One region of the Paenibacillus sp. FSL R5-192 genome, then DNA from elsewhere that is predicted to be linked to it. Evidence: riboswitches for the same ligand, from Rfam matches in the RefSeq annotation. Region 1 holds a riboswitch; the other holds the start of a gene.
The links. Region 1 has a riboswitch for FMN ahead of ribD (bifunctional diaminohydroxyphosphoribosylaminopyrimidine deaminase/5-amino-6-(5-phosphoribosylamino)uracil reductase RibD). Riboswitches for the same ligand answer to the same signal wherever they lie in the genome.
Positions count from the first base shown of each region.

Region 2: it holds a riboswitch for FMN, as region 1 does, so the genes downstream of both, C161_RS26365 (DMT family transporter) here and ribD (bifunctional diaminohydroxyphosphoribosylaminopyrimidine deaminase/5-amino-6-(5-phosphoribosylamino)uracil reductase RibD) in region 1, are expected to answer to the same signal.

Region 1 covers NZ_ASPR01000042.1:62,059-69,711, reverse strand. Annotated here, with positions in the region: gene C161_RS20150 (peptidylprolyl isomerase) at 1-420, shown strand, start outside; gene C161_RS20145 (hypothetical protein) at 558-1,847, shown strand; FMN riboswitch at 2,016-2,184, shown strand; gene ribD (bifunctional diaminohydroxyphosphoribosylaminopyrimidine deaminase/5-amino-6-(5-phosphoribosylamino)uracil reductase RibD) at 2,509-3,612, shown strand; gene ribE (riboflavin synthase) at 3,674-4,342, shown strand; gene C161_RS20130 (bifunctional 3,4-dihydroxy-2-butanone-4-phosphate synthase/GTP cyclohydrolase II) at 4,375-5,607, shown strand; gene ribH (6,7-dimethyl-8-ribityllumazine synthase) at 5,710-6,177, shown strand; gene C161_RS20120 (segregation and condensation protein A) at 6,282-7,082, shown strand; gene scpB (SMC-Scp complex subunit ScpB) at 7,051-7,653, shown strand, end outside.
Region 2 covers NZ_ASPR01000049.1:255,189-262,841, reverse strand. Annotated here, with positions in the region: gene C161_RS26385 (YqcI/YcgG family protein) at 1-463, opposite strand, end outside; gene C161_RS26380 (LysE family translocator) at 546-1,172, opposite strand; gene C161_RS26375 (DUF1989 domain-containing protein) at 1,311-1,919, opposite strand; gene C161_RS26370 (amidase) at 2,054-3,550, opposite strand; gene C161_RS26365 (DMT family transporter) at 3,874-4,854, opposite strand; FMN riboswitch at 4,999-5,152, opposite strand; gene C161_RS26360 (DinB family protein) at 5,237-5,737, opposite strand; gene C161_RS26355 (CGNR zinc finger domain-containing protein) at 5,881-6,432, shown strand; gene C161_RS26350 (amidohydrolase family protein) at 6,553-7,653, shown strand, end outside.

The DNA.
Region 1 (7,653 bases):
GCGAAAATTAAATTGGCAAACGGCGGAGAAGTTCTGATCGATCTGTTCGATCAAGAAGCTCCAAACACAGTAGCAAACTTTGAGAAACTGGCTAATTCCGGTTTCTACAATGGTCTTACATTCCACCGCGTTATCCCGGGCTTTGTAGCTCAAGGCGGATGCCCTAACGGTTCCGGTGCAGGTGGCCCAGGTTACACAATCAACTGTGAAATTAACCCGAACAAACATGAGCGCGGAACACTTGCTATGGCACATGCTGGCCGTAACACAGGTGGAAGCCAGTTCTACATCTGCTACCAACCGCAACCACATTTGGATGGACAACATACTGTATTTGGTAAAGTAACTAAAGGTATGGAGTTCGTGGACGCTTTAGAAGGTAAAGACAAAATGGAAACTGTTGAAGTTGTAGAAGCTTAATACCTTCACCTTAACTGGATCCAAACATGAAGTGCTTCTTTTATAGAAGCACTTTTTTTATTTTTCATATGTCACGTATTCGAGATCCATAATTAGAAAGGATGAATAAAACCTTGGATATGGTTACTCAGCTAAGCTTGTTAAAACAAATTTATAGTGAGCGCACGTTGTGGGATGAAGAACTGCAGGCATCGCGCCATGTCGTTCCGGAAAGTCTATCGGTAAAGGATCGAGAAGCGCTTGAGGCAGCCGGGCATGAACCGAATCGATTTGTACGTCCGCAACATGATGAAACGATTACTGAGCTGAAAAAAGTTGCGAATCAATGGACGATCAATGATGCAGCGCAGGCCTTTGTATCCTCTTTGTGGTCAGCACCCATGATCTGGCGTTCGTTGCTTACGGGCAAGCTTATTGCGAGCAGTATGCCAAGCCATGAACATACGCCATATCCATCTTCGAACACTTGTAAGATCTGCGGATTAAGTGTAGATCAAGCAACCGACACAACGCTGCAATGGTATTGGCGGATGACCAATGGAACCCCGTTGGACGGTGATCCTTTTGGATATGTGTTGGCACTTCGGGAGCTGGCTGCCGCGCAGGAGTTTCCAATACCCAATGAGTACGACCGCTGGACATTCCGTGCGGTGTTAACAGTGCTGCGCGAATTACCTCCCAAAACACGTTACAGCAAGGCAGCAGTAGCGCTCAAGAAGGAACGTCTTTTGCCTACACAGAAGGAATATGCCTACCGTGATTTGCTTGAGACGTTAGCTCTGATTGGCATATTGGATACGCCGGAACATCCTGGAATGATCACGGAATTCACCTCTTACATGCAGCGTGACGCACGCCCCAATGTGCGGGTGGAAGTACAGGCCCCTCTGGCGTGGTGGGACTCATCTGTTGGAATTAATGAGAACAACCTGAACAAGATATTTCATGATTTTGATCTGAATAACATATCACTTGCGGATAAGCCTGATGAGAGTCCAGCTCTAAAGGACACGATCTTAGGGGCATTGGAGAAGAAGAGAAGTGTTCGCGGAAAAGTACCAAAGGCATCACCTGATGCAGGTACCGGGGAGGTACAGTCTGGAGATGTGTATGCTGTTCGCGTCCGGGAAGGTGTATGGGTGACTGTATACTGTCATGAAGTCAGAGACAAGCGTGTCATCGTCGAATATCTGGATGGTGTCTTTCCAGAGATGCCGGGAAAAGCAGATTTGCATGGGACGTTTCGACCGAGAGCGAATGGACGCTGGAAATGCTCGGCTATTGCGATCGATTCAACAAGTTGGGTCAGAAGGGTGGCAAGAGAGTTCCCGCTTCCGACTTCGCCCCTGCAAGAACCTGACCGCACTCCATTCCATAATGCCAAAGAATTAAAGCATATGGCGAGCTGGTGTTTTCCTGATATGTAGACTGATACGATGGATGTGAAATGTGTCTCCAAACAAAAACCGTGCCTCCTTGAGAGGAAGCGGTTTTTTGTTGTTTCTTAGCTTATTAAAAGTTAGTATGTGACAAAAAGGAACAAAAAACAATTGATTTTTTGGCATTAAAGTGCTAACATCCAAGTAATAACGAAAGCAATCCTTCAGGGCAGGGTGCAATTCCCTACCGGCGGTGATGCAGGAAGTGTAAGGACCTATGTGTTCAGCACTTGATGCAAAGTCCGTGACCTGTCTGCCATTGGCAGATGGCTGATCTGGTGTAATTCCAGAACCGACAGTATAGTCTGGATGGGAGAAGGAGAGGTGCAGACCTAACAGGTTTGCATTCAGCAGGAGTATTGCTGCACAGTCACGATTTTATGATGTCTTGCACTGTGCAGGGAAGATCCGGATACGCCGGACAGTTCCATACATATGCCGCACTATAAAAGCTCTTTACCTGTAAATGATGTTCATTAAGGTATGTGTCTATTTTCACTTGCCCGAAATGAAGTTTTGGGCAAAGTGTTGGCGTGCTGTATCCATTTCACTCCTGCTGGTGACATTTGTCTCTCATCATCCCCATCGAACTGATTGTTCGACGGGGATTTTTTAATAAACAAGACTTTAAACCGCGGGGTGAACGGATTTGGAAATGATCAATGATGAATTTTATATGGCACTGGCATTGGATATGGCGGAACGAGCACAGGGACAGACGGGGATTAATCCGGTCGTTGGATGTGTAGTTGTGAAAGAGGGTCGTATTGTAGGCCTGGGAAGCCATCTGAAACGTGGGACCGGTCATGCAGAGGTGCATGCACTTAACATGGCAGGCAGTGATGCAGAGGGAAGTACGGTATACGTTACACTTGAGCCTTGTAGTCATTATGGCAAGACGCCACCTTGTAGTGAACGCCTGATTCATGAAAAGGTGAAACGTGTTGTGGTATGTTGTGAAGATCCAAATCCGCAAGTATCCGGCAGGGGTATAAGCATGCTTCGTCAACAAGGCATTGAAGTTGAAGTTGGCGTACTGCGTGAGCGTGGAAGACGCATGAATGAAAAGTTCATTAAATTTATCACAACGGGTCTACCTTTCGTGACACTGAAAACGGCTACTACTCTGGATGGCAAAATTGCTACTCGCAGCGGAGACAGCAAGTGGATCTCTAACGAGCCCGCTCGTGAGATTGTGCATGCCCTTCGTCATCGTCACCAGGGAATCATGGTTGGCGTCGACACGGTAATCGCCGATAATCCGGAACTTACAACCCGTTTGCAAGTCGAAGGCATTAGTCCAGTGCGCATTGTAGTGGATTCCAAGTTACGTCTCCCCGTAGGTGCCAAAATGGTTAAGGATGGTCTTGCTCCAACATGGGTGCTGACAACAGACGAAGCCAGTCCTGAAGTTGCTGAACGTTTGGAAGCCTACGGCGTCGAAATTATACGCTGTGGTCCTGGACCACGCGTGGATCTGTTAAACGGACTTAGCAAGTTGGGTGAGCGTGACATTGGTTCAATTTTGCTTGAAGGTGGAGGCACCTTGAATGGAGCCATGCTGGAGGCAAGGTTGGTCGATCGACTGCTCATGTTTATCGCTCCGAAGATTGTAGGCGGTTATGATACACCTGGAAGCTTCCGCTTCGAGGGTGTGGAACGTATGAATCAGGCGATTCAATTGAATCAGTTGGAGATCGAACAAGTTGGAGATAATATCAGCATTGGTGGTATTCCGGTGTGGCCTGAATAAATAAATGGATTTGAAAGTAGAAAGTTAGGTTCTTTATAACTTGAAAAAGGGAGGCGGCAGCATGTTTACCGGTTTGGTGGAAGAAGTCGGTCAGATCCGGCGTATTGGTCGGAAAGGCGAAGCGATGGTCCTGAATATCGGAGCTTCCGCCATCATGGACGATCTGAAGATTGGTGATAGTGTAGCAGTGAACGGCGTGTGCTTAACTGCGACAACGCTCGAAGGTGGAGGTTTTACCGCCGATGTAATGCCTGAAACCTATCGCCATACCAATCTCAGTCAGCTGCAATCTGGCAGTAAAGTTAATCTGGAGCGGGCCATGCAATCAGGCGGTCGTTTTGGCGGACATATCGTTCAGGGTCATGTCGATGGTACTGGAGTGATTGGCAGTATAACACGTGATCAGAATGCAATTGTGTTTGAGATCAAGCCTGATGATCACCAGTTGTTCAAATATCTGATCCCCAAAGGATCGGTTACACTGGATGGCATTAGCTTGACCGTTGTCCATACATCGGATACCGCATTCACGGTTTCCATTATCCCGCATACCATTGGTGAAACTGTACTAAATGTGAAAAAGACAGGGGATACCATTAATATCGAATGCGATATTTTGGGCAAATATGTGGATCATCTGCTCCAGTATGGGAGAGGACATCGGGAGACTGGTGCTGGCAAGCCGCGCAGTATCAGTGAAGATTTTCTCTCCAATCACGGATTTGCATAAATAGAGAACAGAAATTAACTGGAGGTGGACCAATGTCAGAACAATCCATTCTGGACACAATAGAAGAAGCCATATATGATCTCATGCGTGGTAAACCCGTCATTGTTGTGGATGATGAAGATCGGGAGAATGAAGGCGATTTTATCGCTTTGGCCGAAAAGGCGACGCCTGAAGTCATTAATTTCATGATTACTGAAGGTAGAGGTCTGGTCTGTGTTCCGATTACACAACAACGTGCGGACGAACTTAACCTGAAACCGATGGTTCAACAAAATACGGATTTCCATGGAACAGCCTTCACCGTCTCTGTGGATCACAAAGATACAACAACAGGTATCTCGGCACATGAACGCTCTATTACCGTGAAAGGTCTGATCGATCCTGAGGCGAAAGCCGGGGACTTCCGTAAGCCTGGTCACATGTTCCCTCTGATTGCAAAAGACGGCGGTGTACTTCGGCGTGCCGGACATACGGAAGCGGCTGTAGATCTCGCTATCATGTGTGGGTCCTACCCTGCCGGCGTTATCTGTGAAGTGATTAAGGAAGATGGCACGATGGCCAGACTTCCGGATCTGCAGGAGATTGCCCGCAAACATGATCTGAAGCTGATCAGTATTCAGGACATGATTCGTTACCGTAACGAAAAAGAGCAGCTGGTTCAACGTGAAGTAGCTGTGCGTATGCCAACGGACTTTGGTGAGTTTCAAGCGGTGGCTTATACAAACGCTGTGGACAATAAGGAACATGTGGCTTTGGTCAAAGGAGAAATTGATGGTTCGAAACCCGTACTTGTACGTGTGCACTCTGAATGTTTGACAGGTGATGTATTCCATTCGCATCGTTGTGACTGTGGTCCGCAGTTTGATGCGGCACTCAAACAGATCCACGAGGAAGGCAATGGTGTACTGCTTTATATGAGACAGGAAGGTCGGGGTATTGGCCTGATCAACAAACTCAAAGCCTATAAGTTGCAAGAGGAAGGTATGGATACTGTTGATGCAAACCTGAGTTTGGGCTTTGCTGCTGACTTGCGTGATTACGGAATTGGTGCCCAAATTCTGAAAGACCTTGGGATTCGTCAGATCAGGCTGTTAACTAACAACCCTCGTAAAATTAAAGGTCTTGAAGGATATGGACTTGAAGTCGTAGAGCGTGTCGCGATCCAGATGGAGGAGAACGAGGACAATACGGTTTATCTTCATACCAAGCAAGCCAAGCTGGGGCATATGCTCAAGTTTGATGATATCGAGCAAAACGAACAGTAAATATATTTTAGATGAACAATGTTCACCATGTAATTTATGGAAGAGATTAATTAGGGATTTCCGTTACTTACATTACATTATACCGTTAGGGAGATGACTTGAATGCCACAATTTTTTGAAGGACATTTAGTTTCAGAAGGATCACGATATGGAGTTGTCGTTGGACGTTTCAACGAATTCATTACCAGTAAATTGCTTAGCGCAGCGCTCGATGCATTCAAACGTCACGGCGTTCAGGATGATGAAGTGGATGTAGCCTGGGTTCCAGGTGCGTTCGAAATCCCTTTGATTGCGCAGAAAATGGCAGAGAGCGGCAAGTATGATGCGGTGATTACCTTGGGAACTGTCATTCGTGGATCCACTACGCATTACGATTATGTGTGCAACGAGATGGCTAAAGGGGTAGCAGCAATTAATCTGAAAACTGGCGTGCCTACGATCTTTGGACTGGTTACAACAGAAAATATTGAACAAGCGATTGAACGTGCTGGAACCAAAGCGGGTAACAAAGGTTGGGATGCAGCTACGGCGGCAATTGAGATGGCAAACTTGACGAAACAGCTAAAATAGTGCTTATTTAATAGTAGTGCCCTGCTTTGCGCAGACGAACACGGGAAACCGGATTCGGACGGCTTAGCAGGGTTTTGTATTTTTCTGGCGGGAGGATTCGTCTAGTGACGGTAGTTACATACAAACTGGAGACTTTTGAAGGGCCTTTGGATCTGCTGCTTCATCTGATTGATAAGGCTGAAATTCATATCCAGGATATTCCCATCAGCGATATTACCGATCAATACATGGCGTATCTGCATTCGATGCAGGAACTGGAACTGGATATTACGAGTGAATTTCTGGTCATGGCAGCAACATTGCTGTCGATCAAGAGCAAACTTTTATTGCCCAAACCACCGGTCATTGAGGACTTCGAGGATTATGATTATATGGAAGAAGAAGATTATGATCCACGTGCAGAGCTGATTGCGCGTCTGATAGAATATCGCAAGTACAAGGGAATTGCGCGTCATCTTCATGAACGGGAGTGGGAACGCAGTCTTATATTTTCCAAAGAGCCCGAGGATCTGCGCCCCTATATGCCCGTAGAAGCCCAATCGAACCCGGTTGAGGGTTTACACACCTCTGACCTGATTGCAGCATTTCAGAAGGCGCTACGCAAGGCTGAGAAGCGTACAACCGTAACCCGGATCAAACGGGATGAGATTTCGGTTAAGGATCGGATACGGGATGTCATCGGCGCTTTGGAAAGTATGGGGCCGGGTGGCAGACTGTTATTCTCCAAGTTGATGGATGAACATATCTATCGCCATGAGATTGTTGTCACTTTTCTGGCGGTGCTGGAACTGATGAAGATGAAGCAGATTGTCTGTTATCAGGAACGGATGTTTGAGGATATCGTTATGGAGTGGAGAGGGGAAACAAAGAATCATGGATTTTCCGAAATTGAAATCGATTATTGAAGGCCTGCTGTTTTTGTCCGGAGAAGAAGGTCTGAGTATCAAACAAATCGCCGAGATCGTTGACCAGCGAGTGGAGCTTGTAACGGACGCGATTGAGGAGATGATTCATGAATTTTCACAGCAGGGACGAGGTGTACAGATTCTCAAGATCGCTGGTGTAGTTCAGTTGGGCACCTTGCCTGACCACGCTGTATATTTCGAGAAACTGGCATACTCTCCCGCGCGTACGTCCTTATCCCAAGCGGCTCTGGAGACGCTGGCTATTGTAGCGTACCGGCAGCCCATTACACGGGTAGAGATTGAGGAAATCCGCGGTGTAAAATCGGAGCGGGCCATCCATACGCTTGTGAATAAGGATCTGATTATTGAAGTGGGACGAGCCGAGGCGATCGGACGACCAATTCTGTATGGAACGACCAAGTCATTCCTGGATTATTTCGGATTGGCTTCAATTAAAGACCTTCCGGAACCGGGCTTGTTCGAAGATTCGGAAAACCTGGAAGAAGAGACACAACTGTTGTTCAACAAACTGGATTTGCAACAACTGGAACCGGAAAGTGCTGATCCGGCG
Region 2 (7,653 bases), on a different contig from region 1:
CACAGAAACAAAAGTAAGGCTCTCCGCCAAAGCAAAACTCCCATGATGAATCATGAGGATCGGTTGAAATATGTTCCGGCCACGGCTCGGTATCGTGTGAACTTACCCGATTAAGCATTTGCCAGAATAACGTCTGATATTGCTCTACGGTTGTATGATCTTTCAGATCGCTTGGCGTCTCACAGATCACGACCATGGAAGCGTAATGACCGGTGTCTCTGGAGACAGGACCATATTGTCTAAGCAGATCGGCCATATCTTCGGCAGCATGTTCAGATCGGGGGTCACACGTAAATCCGTACCTCAAATGTCCTGACAGAAATCCCATTCGTCCAGGTACACATGGATACGTATTATCTTCGTCGGCGATCATATCTGCAAATTGCGAATAAGCGTCCTGCTGCCAAGATGGAAGACGCTCAAACAAGGTGTTTATTTCGTCGGCACTATACAGCTCCGCCATTGATTCCCAACTCCATTCCACATGATACCGTTACAGTATTAATGTGGGGGAAGTTGGGTGACTGTCCAGCCTGATTTTGTTGTCAGAAAAATACGGAACGTACAGCTTCGTACCCAAAATACAAACCAAATCCGATCAGGCAGATTCCCGAAATGATAGAGATCCAGCGCAATACATTCTCACTGCTATGTTTGTGGAATCGACTGGCCATGCCAGCCATAATGACATCCCACACCAGAATACCAATGAATATGCCTGAACTGTAGAGCAGCAAATGAGCGGTATCCGTATGTTTCACAGTTGTCGCGAGAATAGAGCCATAGATCCCAAGCCAAAATAAAATATTCAGTGGATTGGACAGGGCCATCAAAAATCCGGATATAAATGATTTTCGAACAGTTGCTTCCGCAGTAGATGTACCCTGAATGCCTTGCTTTAGCTTCGAGAGCGTTTCAACCCCCGTGTAAATCAGAATAAAACTGCCAAATGACCAGAGAAAAGAGCGCATGAACGGCGTGTCCAGAAAATGGGCAACTCCAAAATAAATCAGCAGCATATACACCAAATCTGCAAACATAGCTCCGAGTCCTAGAATCCAGGCATGCATGAATCCGTGGCGGGCTCCGCGGTCGAGTTGGGCGGCGTTAATCGGACCGATTGGAGCGGACAATGAGATTCCCAGAATAATATAACTGAACAGTACAGACATAAACACGTTCACTCCTTAACGGGTTCGATGAATTGTACCAGTTGTCACAGAAAATGGGTACAAGTCATCGTATTCCCGCAAGGAGTGAATTAGAACAAACTACTTTTAATCATATCGCCTTATGGCCTTGTTATTCTGTTATAGTTCCACATCCAATTGAATTGGGGTGCAGTTGTATCCGTTGCATGAGCTTTCTTCACAAGGACAAGCGGAGAGCCCAATTGTGAGATCCATTAATGCCTCCATCTCGATATAATCACCTGCACGAGAGTCGGGAGCTACAACATCAATCTTGCCTTCACTGTCTACAACGGACTTCATAAACAGGTTAAATGGATAGTGTTGATCCGGCGGTAAGATTCCGAAGGGTTCTAGTGCTGTGTTCAGATTGTGATAACAACTGGCGTGATTCTTTTTGTCGTATAACACCTCATACATCTCGGGACGACAAGCAGAGTTGAAGAAATCATGTACCCCAACGGTGTCACGGACAATCTTGAGTAAAGGTTGATACTGATTGGAATATACAAATTGTCCTGGTTTAATTCGATAAGCACGCAATACGTCCATTGTCACGCCGGGATCCAAGCGATGGTTAGCATCCGTAGCATCATATGCCACAAAATCAATGACTTGCTGTCCCTCCAGATCCGTTATGCGTAGTAAAGAACCCTTGTTTACTTTCAAGGCATATCCCGTTTTGGCTGGGATACGATAAGACTGTTTATGGCGCTGATTTGTATTCATCTGTTACATTCCTCCGCTACTGTTTGCTTTCAGTATGCGGAGCAGATGATGCTTTCATGCACTGTTATGGCGATGCACTCTGTACTCAGGCAGGAACATCCAATGGTAAATTTAACACACCACATAATACGTCTTTATGCTGGAAATAGTGGATTACCTCTCATCCCGATCCAGAGGTCTGATTGTTCAAGCTGTCCAGCCAGATGTAATAACCAATCTTCGCGTCCCTTGGTTGCCATCACTTGAACGCCCATTGGCAACCCTTCAGGTGTCATATGCAGAGGTACACTTATCGCAGGCTGACCTGTCAGATTTGCAAGCTGGGTGAACGGTGTATACGTAAGACTTGGCTCAAACATTTCATAAATGAGTTGCTGCTGCTGGGTCTTGTCCAATTCACTAATTTGCATCAGATTACGGATCTGTTCGTCATGAGGTGTTAATTCACCAATCTTAGGCGCAGGAAAAGCATTAACAGGTGTGACGTAGAAGTCATAACGCTCGAACAAAGTGGACATCTGGGCTGCAGCTACATCCCATTCAGCTAAGCTATGTACAAATTCCGCAGCGGACACCTTTTTGCCTGCTTCAGCCAGAACCCAAGATTCAATCTCCATATCATCTGAGGTCAGAGCCCGGCCCATGGATCGTTCCATGGAAGAGATCATCGCGGCCATCTCACCACTGTTCATCATGTAATAGTTCTCCATCAACCGAACTCCATTGACTGGACTCAGTTTTTCTTCAACATGATGACCTTGATCTTCCAACCAGCGAACGAGCTTGTATACAGACTCTTTGGCTTCTGCGCTGACAGGTGTTCCCACGGGCGAATCCGTTGTGTATGCAATTTTCAGTTTGCGTTGATGTGGATAGCTCATATCAGCCAAGTAACTGCCTGGAAAGAGTGGAGCATGGAACGCAGCTTCGGGCTGAATGACTTGTAACGTATCAAGCAATGCAGCACTGTCCCGAACCGAGCGAGAGAGGGCAAAATCAATCGATGCGCCTTGCCATTGACGACCAACTCCCGGTCCTACAGGTGTGCGCCCGCGGGTTGGCTTCAATCCAAACAATCCGCTAAAGGAAGCCGGGATACGAATCGAACCTCCTCCGTCACTGGCTCCGGCAAGAGGAACAATACCCGAAGCTACAGCAGCAGCGGCACCACCACTTGAACCACCCGGGGAGTGATTGATATTCCATGGATTGCGAGTGGGACCATGAAGACGGGGCTCGGTAATATTTTTTAAACCAAATTCAGGCGTATTGGTATGTCCTATGAAGATAAAGCCTGCATCACGGAGTCGAGTGACAAAATTGGAATTGCGTAATGCACGATGCTCGCTGAACAAACGGGAGCCTGAAGTCAGAAATTCACCTTCCAAGGATTGCGAAATATCTTTCAGGAGCAGGGGAACACCGGCAAAAGGTTGTTCTCCAGGTCGAACCAAACCGGCTTCCTCCCGTGCACGAGATTCATATGTACGAATAACCGCATTAAGTTGCGGATTCACTTCTTCAAGGCGTGCAAACGCCGCTTCAAGCATTTCAACCGGGGATACTTCCCGGGATCGGATCAGTTCAGCCAAACCTACGGCGTCGTAGGAGGTATATGAGAATGAAGACATTATGATCGTTCCTCTCTGAATATAATTCATCTGTTTATTCCATATGTCATCGTACCACCGGATTAGACAAAAGACAAAACATAGAAGAATCGTAGTGCGATGATATGGATATTCGTTATGAGGTTGGAGGGAAAGAGGGGAGTATTTGCATTTGCGATATAGAAATAAAGCACAGGGTCAATAGCTCATATTGCTAAGTGAGAAAATGAACGAGTAATATCGAGTCATGGAAATAAAAAAACCACTGCTCATCTAATTTGATGTGCAATGGTTTTATTTTATATTTGACTATTTGTTTATATGTGAACCTCAGATATATCTACTTATTCTGTACGCAGCTTTGGTGCAGCATCGGCCGCAGTTGATGATCTTTCCTGCTGTCTGGAAATGGCGAAGAGGGCCACCCAGATCAGAATAAAACCAAGCAACTGCTCCCATGTAATCAGTGTACGGAAAGCAATCCAGTTCACCAACACACCCGCCATCGGGAAGCTAAGTTCTGCGAGTGTTGCAACAGAAGCTTTGGTTGACGACAAACCTTTGTAATACAACAGAAGACTGAGCAAACCTGGTAACAATGCCTGACCGAGAATGTTGAGGATGACAGCGGTCTGTTCACCCGTTCCGGACGGAAACGTCCATGCCGCACCTTCGTTCCACGTCATAAAGATCAGGAGCGGGAGAGCAACGACAAAACGAAGAGAGGTGACGGTTTCGTAACGCGCCTGACCCAGCATCAATCGTCCCATAACGGTTGAACCTCCCCATAAGGCAGCAGCCCCAAGGGATAACAAGCTTCCGGCATGAATCCAGTTGTCCCAGTTACCTAATGGCAATGTGAAGCCAAATGTAAGCAGGTACGTTCCTGCTAATGCAATGAAGAACAATCCACCGAAGCGACGTGGCAACGTTTCTTTTAATAACAGTTTAGCCAGCAAGATAGCGAAGAGTGGCTGCATTTTTTGCAATAAAAGCACAGTATTCGGATCGTTATGTGTTAGTGCCATGGTGAACAATACCGTTGCGAGTGCTGATCCTCCCCATGAGATAAAAATCACGGCAATCCAGTGGCGAGCGCGCAGGTTTTTCAGATCAGCCCGAAATTTCCACAGCACGGGAATGGCAATAAGACTGACGATGATATGTTCCACCAGTACAATCTGCGTGGAGGTCATCGTATTTAGCAAAATAATGCGGAAGAGTGGGTCGACACCCCATAAGGCGGCGCCGAGAACTACAAGCCAGAATCCGGTATTACTTCGTTCCTTGCGGTAAACCGTTGATGCTGCTGATGTCTTTTCCATATTCAGGACTCCTTCGTCAGAACACGGAATCTTCAGTTGGCAAAATCGACAAAAGCCCCCGTTTTGGTATATACCAAATAAACGGGGGCTCATCCAAGGACATGCGTCAGGAAAGAGGCCTTCCCGTGAACGGCATGTCAATGTGTTGATCTTCTCTCATCCGGACTGTACCGTCGGCCTTGGATTCACACCAAGTCAGTCGCTGAATGTCCTTCGTTAAGAACAATTAGCGAGTCGCGGGCTGGTTCCGAAGAACATCACCGCCGGTTGGGAATTGCACCCTACCCCGAAGATCCTATTCAATTATATAGTGTGTTGAACAAGCTGTAACATTAATAAGTTCATCTTATTCCTGTAAGCGCTAGCAGTTCAAGCATTATTTTTAGAAAACGATTTTCCAGCTTCCTTGCTGTCTGCGAAGGAGCACGATCTGACCTGCGTGATACGCATCATGGAGTACCCAGCGAGCCAGTTCGTGTGCCCATTTCTCTTCGGAGTCCATATATGCGGCTTCAAGATCAGACTCTTGTAGTGCAGCTAATTGATCTCGCAACTGCTGGGCTAATCGAGTTGTACCCTGCATCAGTGTATTCCAACCAGCGGCATCCGTTGCATCTCCCGGATTCCCAAATGTGTATTCATTGGAGTCTACAGCAGGAAGGGTAGGCTCCTTACCTTGCATGCGACATAATAAGCGATGGTTGTAATAATACATATGGTTAACCAACTGCCAGATGCTTAATCCCCCTGAGGGTGGAATCCAGGCTGCTTGTTCTGCTGTAAGGCCCTCCAAGGATTTCGACAAAGGTACAATCCAATTACATTGATCCCAAGTATCATCCTTTTGAATAAGTAACACATCTAGTGCTGTTGTGTTCGTCATTGCCTTTTCCTCCTTGCGTATAATTGTGATAGGTGATGTAACTAGCTAAAACTAATTAATGAGGTTACACTTAATATAACACATCAAAGATGAGTTGTAACCTTCTTTGTTTAATTAGATGGTTACAATAAACGGAGGTATATATGGACAGGTTATGGACCGATTTTGTAAACAGCGATTATCACGATTGGCGTGGGGGAGATCGATCGGAGGACAGGCTTGGGAAGGCGAGCTGGCAGCAAGATTTTCTGGAACGATGGCAACTTAACGCTTCTGTCCCTGCATCTCCAGAAAATGAGTTGTCGATGAGAAATTTCAGGAATGAATTGATAGCTCTTGGAGCCCGCTTATCTTCTGGAGCATCATTAACGGATATAGAAAAACAATGGTTGAACGGCGTTATGGAAGCAGGGCATGTGAGAAGAACATTGACTACAATTGATCAGGAACTGAAACTCCAACTGGTAGCTGTAGAAGCACATTGGAGTCAGGTTATGGCTGAGGTAGCTGCTGACTTTGCTTTGACTTTGGTAGAGGGAGAAGGCGGCAGGATCCGGATCTGTGATAATTCGGATTGTCGCTGGATGTTCTATGATGATACCCGAAGCAGAACACAGAAGTACTGTGATGATAAGATGTGTGGCAATCTGATGAAGGTCAGAAGATTTCGGGCGAAACGTAAATCCCAAAATTGATAAATACTAACAATAACTATATAATGTATATATACTAGCGAAAAAATAGTCAGAAGCAGTACGGATTCGTAAGCAGGATGTGATCGTCTTTCAAACCAAAATAGATGGGAGATGTTTCTTGTGCGGACAAGTTATCTGTTGAAAAATGGCTGTGTGTTGTCGATGGATGCTAAAATTGGACAGTATAAGAGGGCGGACGTTTTGATTCAGGATTCACTGATCATGGCGGTTCAGCCCGACCTGGATATTCCGGATGCGGAGATCATTGATGCTTCATCGATGATTATTATGCCTGGGCTGGTGGACACGCATCGGCATATGTGGGAATCACTTGTCAAAACAGCTGGAACCAACTGGTCCTTGCCAGTTTATTTGCAAAATCTCTATTATGGTGCGATGGGAAGCAAGCTCCGCCCACAAGATAGTTATATTGCCAACCTGCTCGGTTCCTTGGAAGCGCTTAACGCAGGAGTGACGACAGTAATGGATTGGAGCATGCCATATTCCCCTGACCATACGGATGAACTGATTCGTGGACTTCAGGATGCTGGCATTCGGGCGGTATTTGCTCACGGAGTCCCTGGTGAGACGGACTACTGGAATCGGGATAGTCAACTCACGTATTCGAATAATGATGTGAGAAGAGTCAAAGAACGTTATTTTTCATCACGGGATCAATTGCTTACTTATGGGCTTGCCATTCGTGGTCCGGAGTTCAGTCATTGGGATACAACCGTGAAAGAGATCGAGCTAGCACAAGAACTGGATGCGATCTGTTCCATGCATGCCGGATTTGGCAGTTGGGGATCTGCGGATCGCTCGATCAGTCACTTGTACGAAGCGGGACTCTTAAGTCCACGGGTGAATATCGTTCATGGTAACACCATGGGCATGGATGAATACAAAATGCTGGCAGATAGCGGCGCTTCCTTGTCGGTCACACCTGAGGTTGAAATGATGATGGGTCATGGATATCCGGCCACCGGCTATTTTCTTGAACATGGGGGAACACCTACACTTGGTGTAGATGTGGTGACGTCTACAGGCGGAGATATGTTCTCGCAGATGAAGTTTGCACTTCAAGCTGAACGATCCAGAGCCAATGAACAACTTTTGCAGCAGGGTGAGATGCCTGGTGAGTTGAACTTGCAGTCCAGCCAAGTGCTGAGATTTGCAACTTCAGCTGGTGCCCAAGCGTTGGGATTGGAGCAAAAGGTGGGT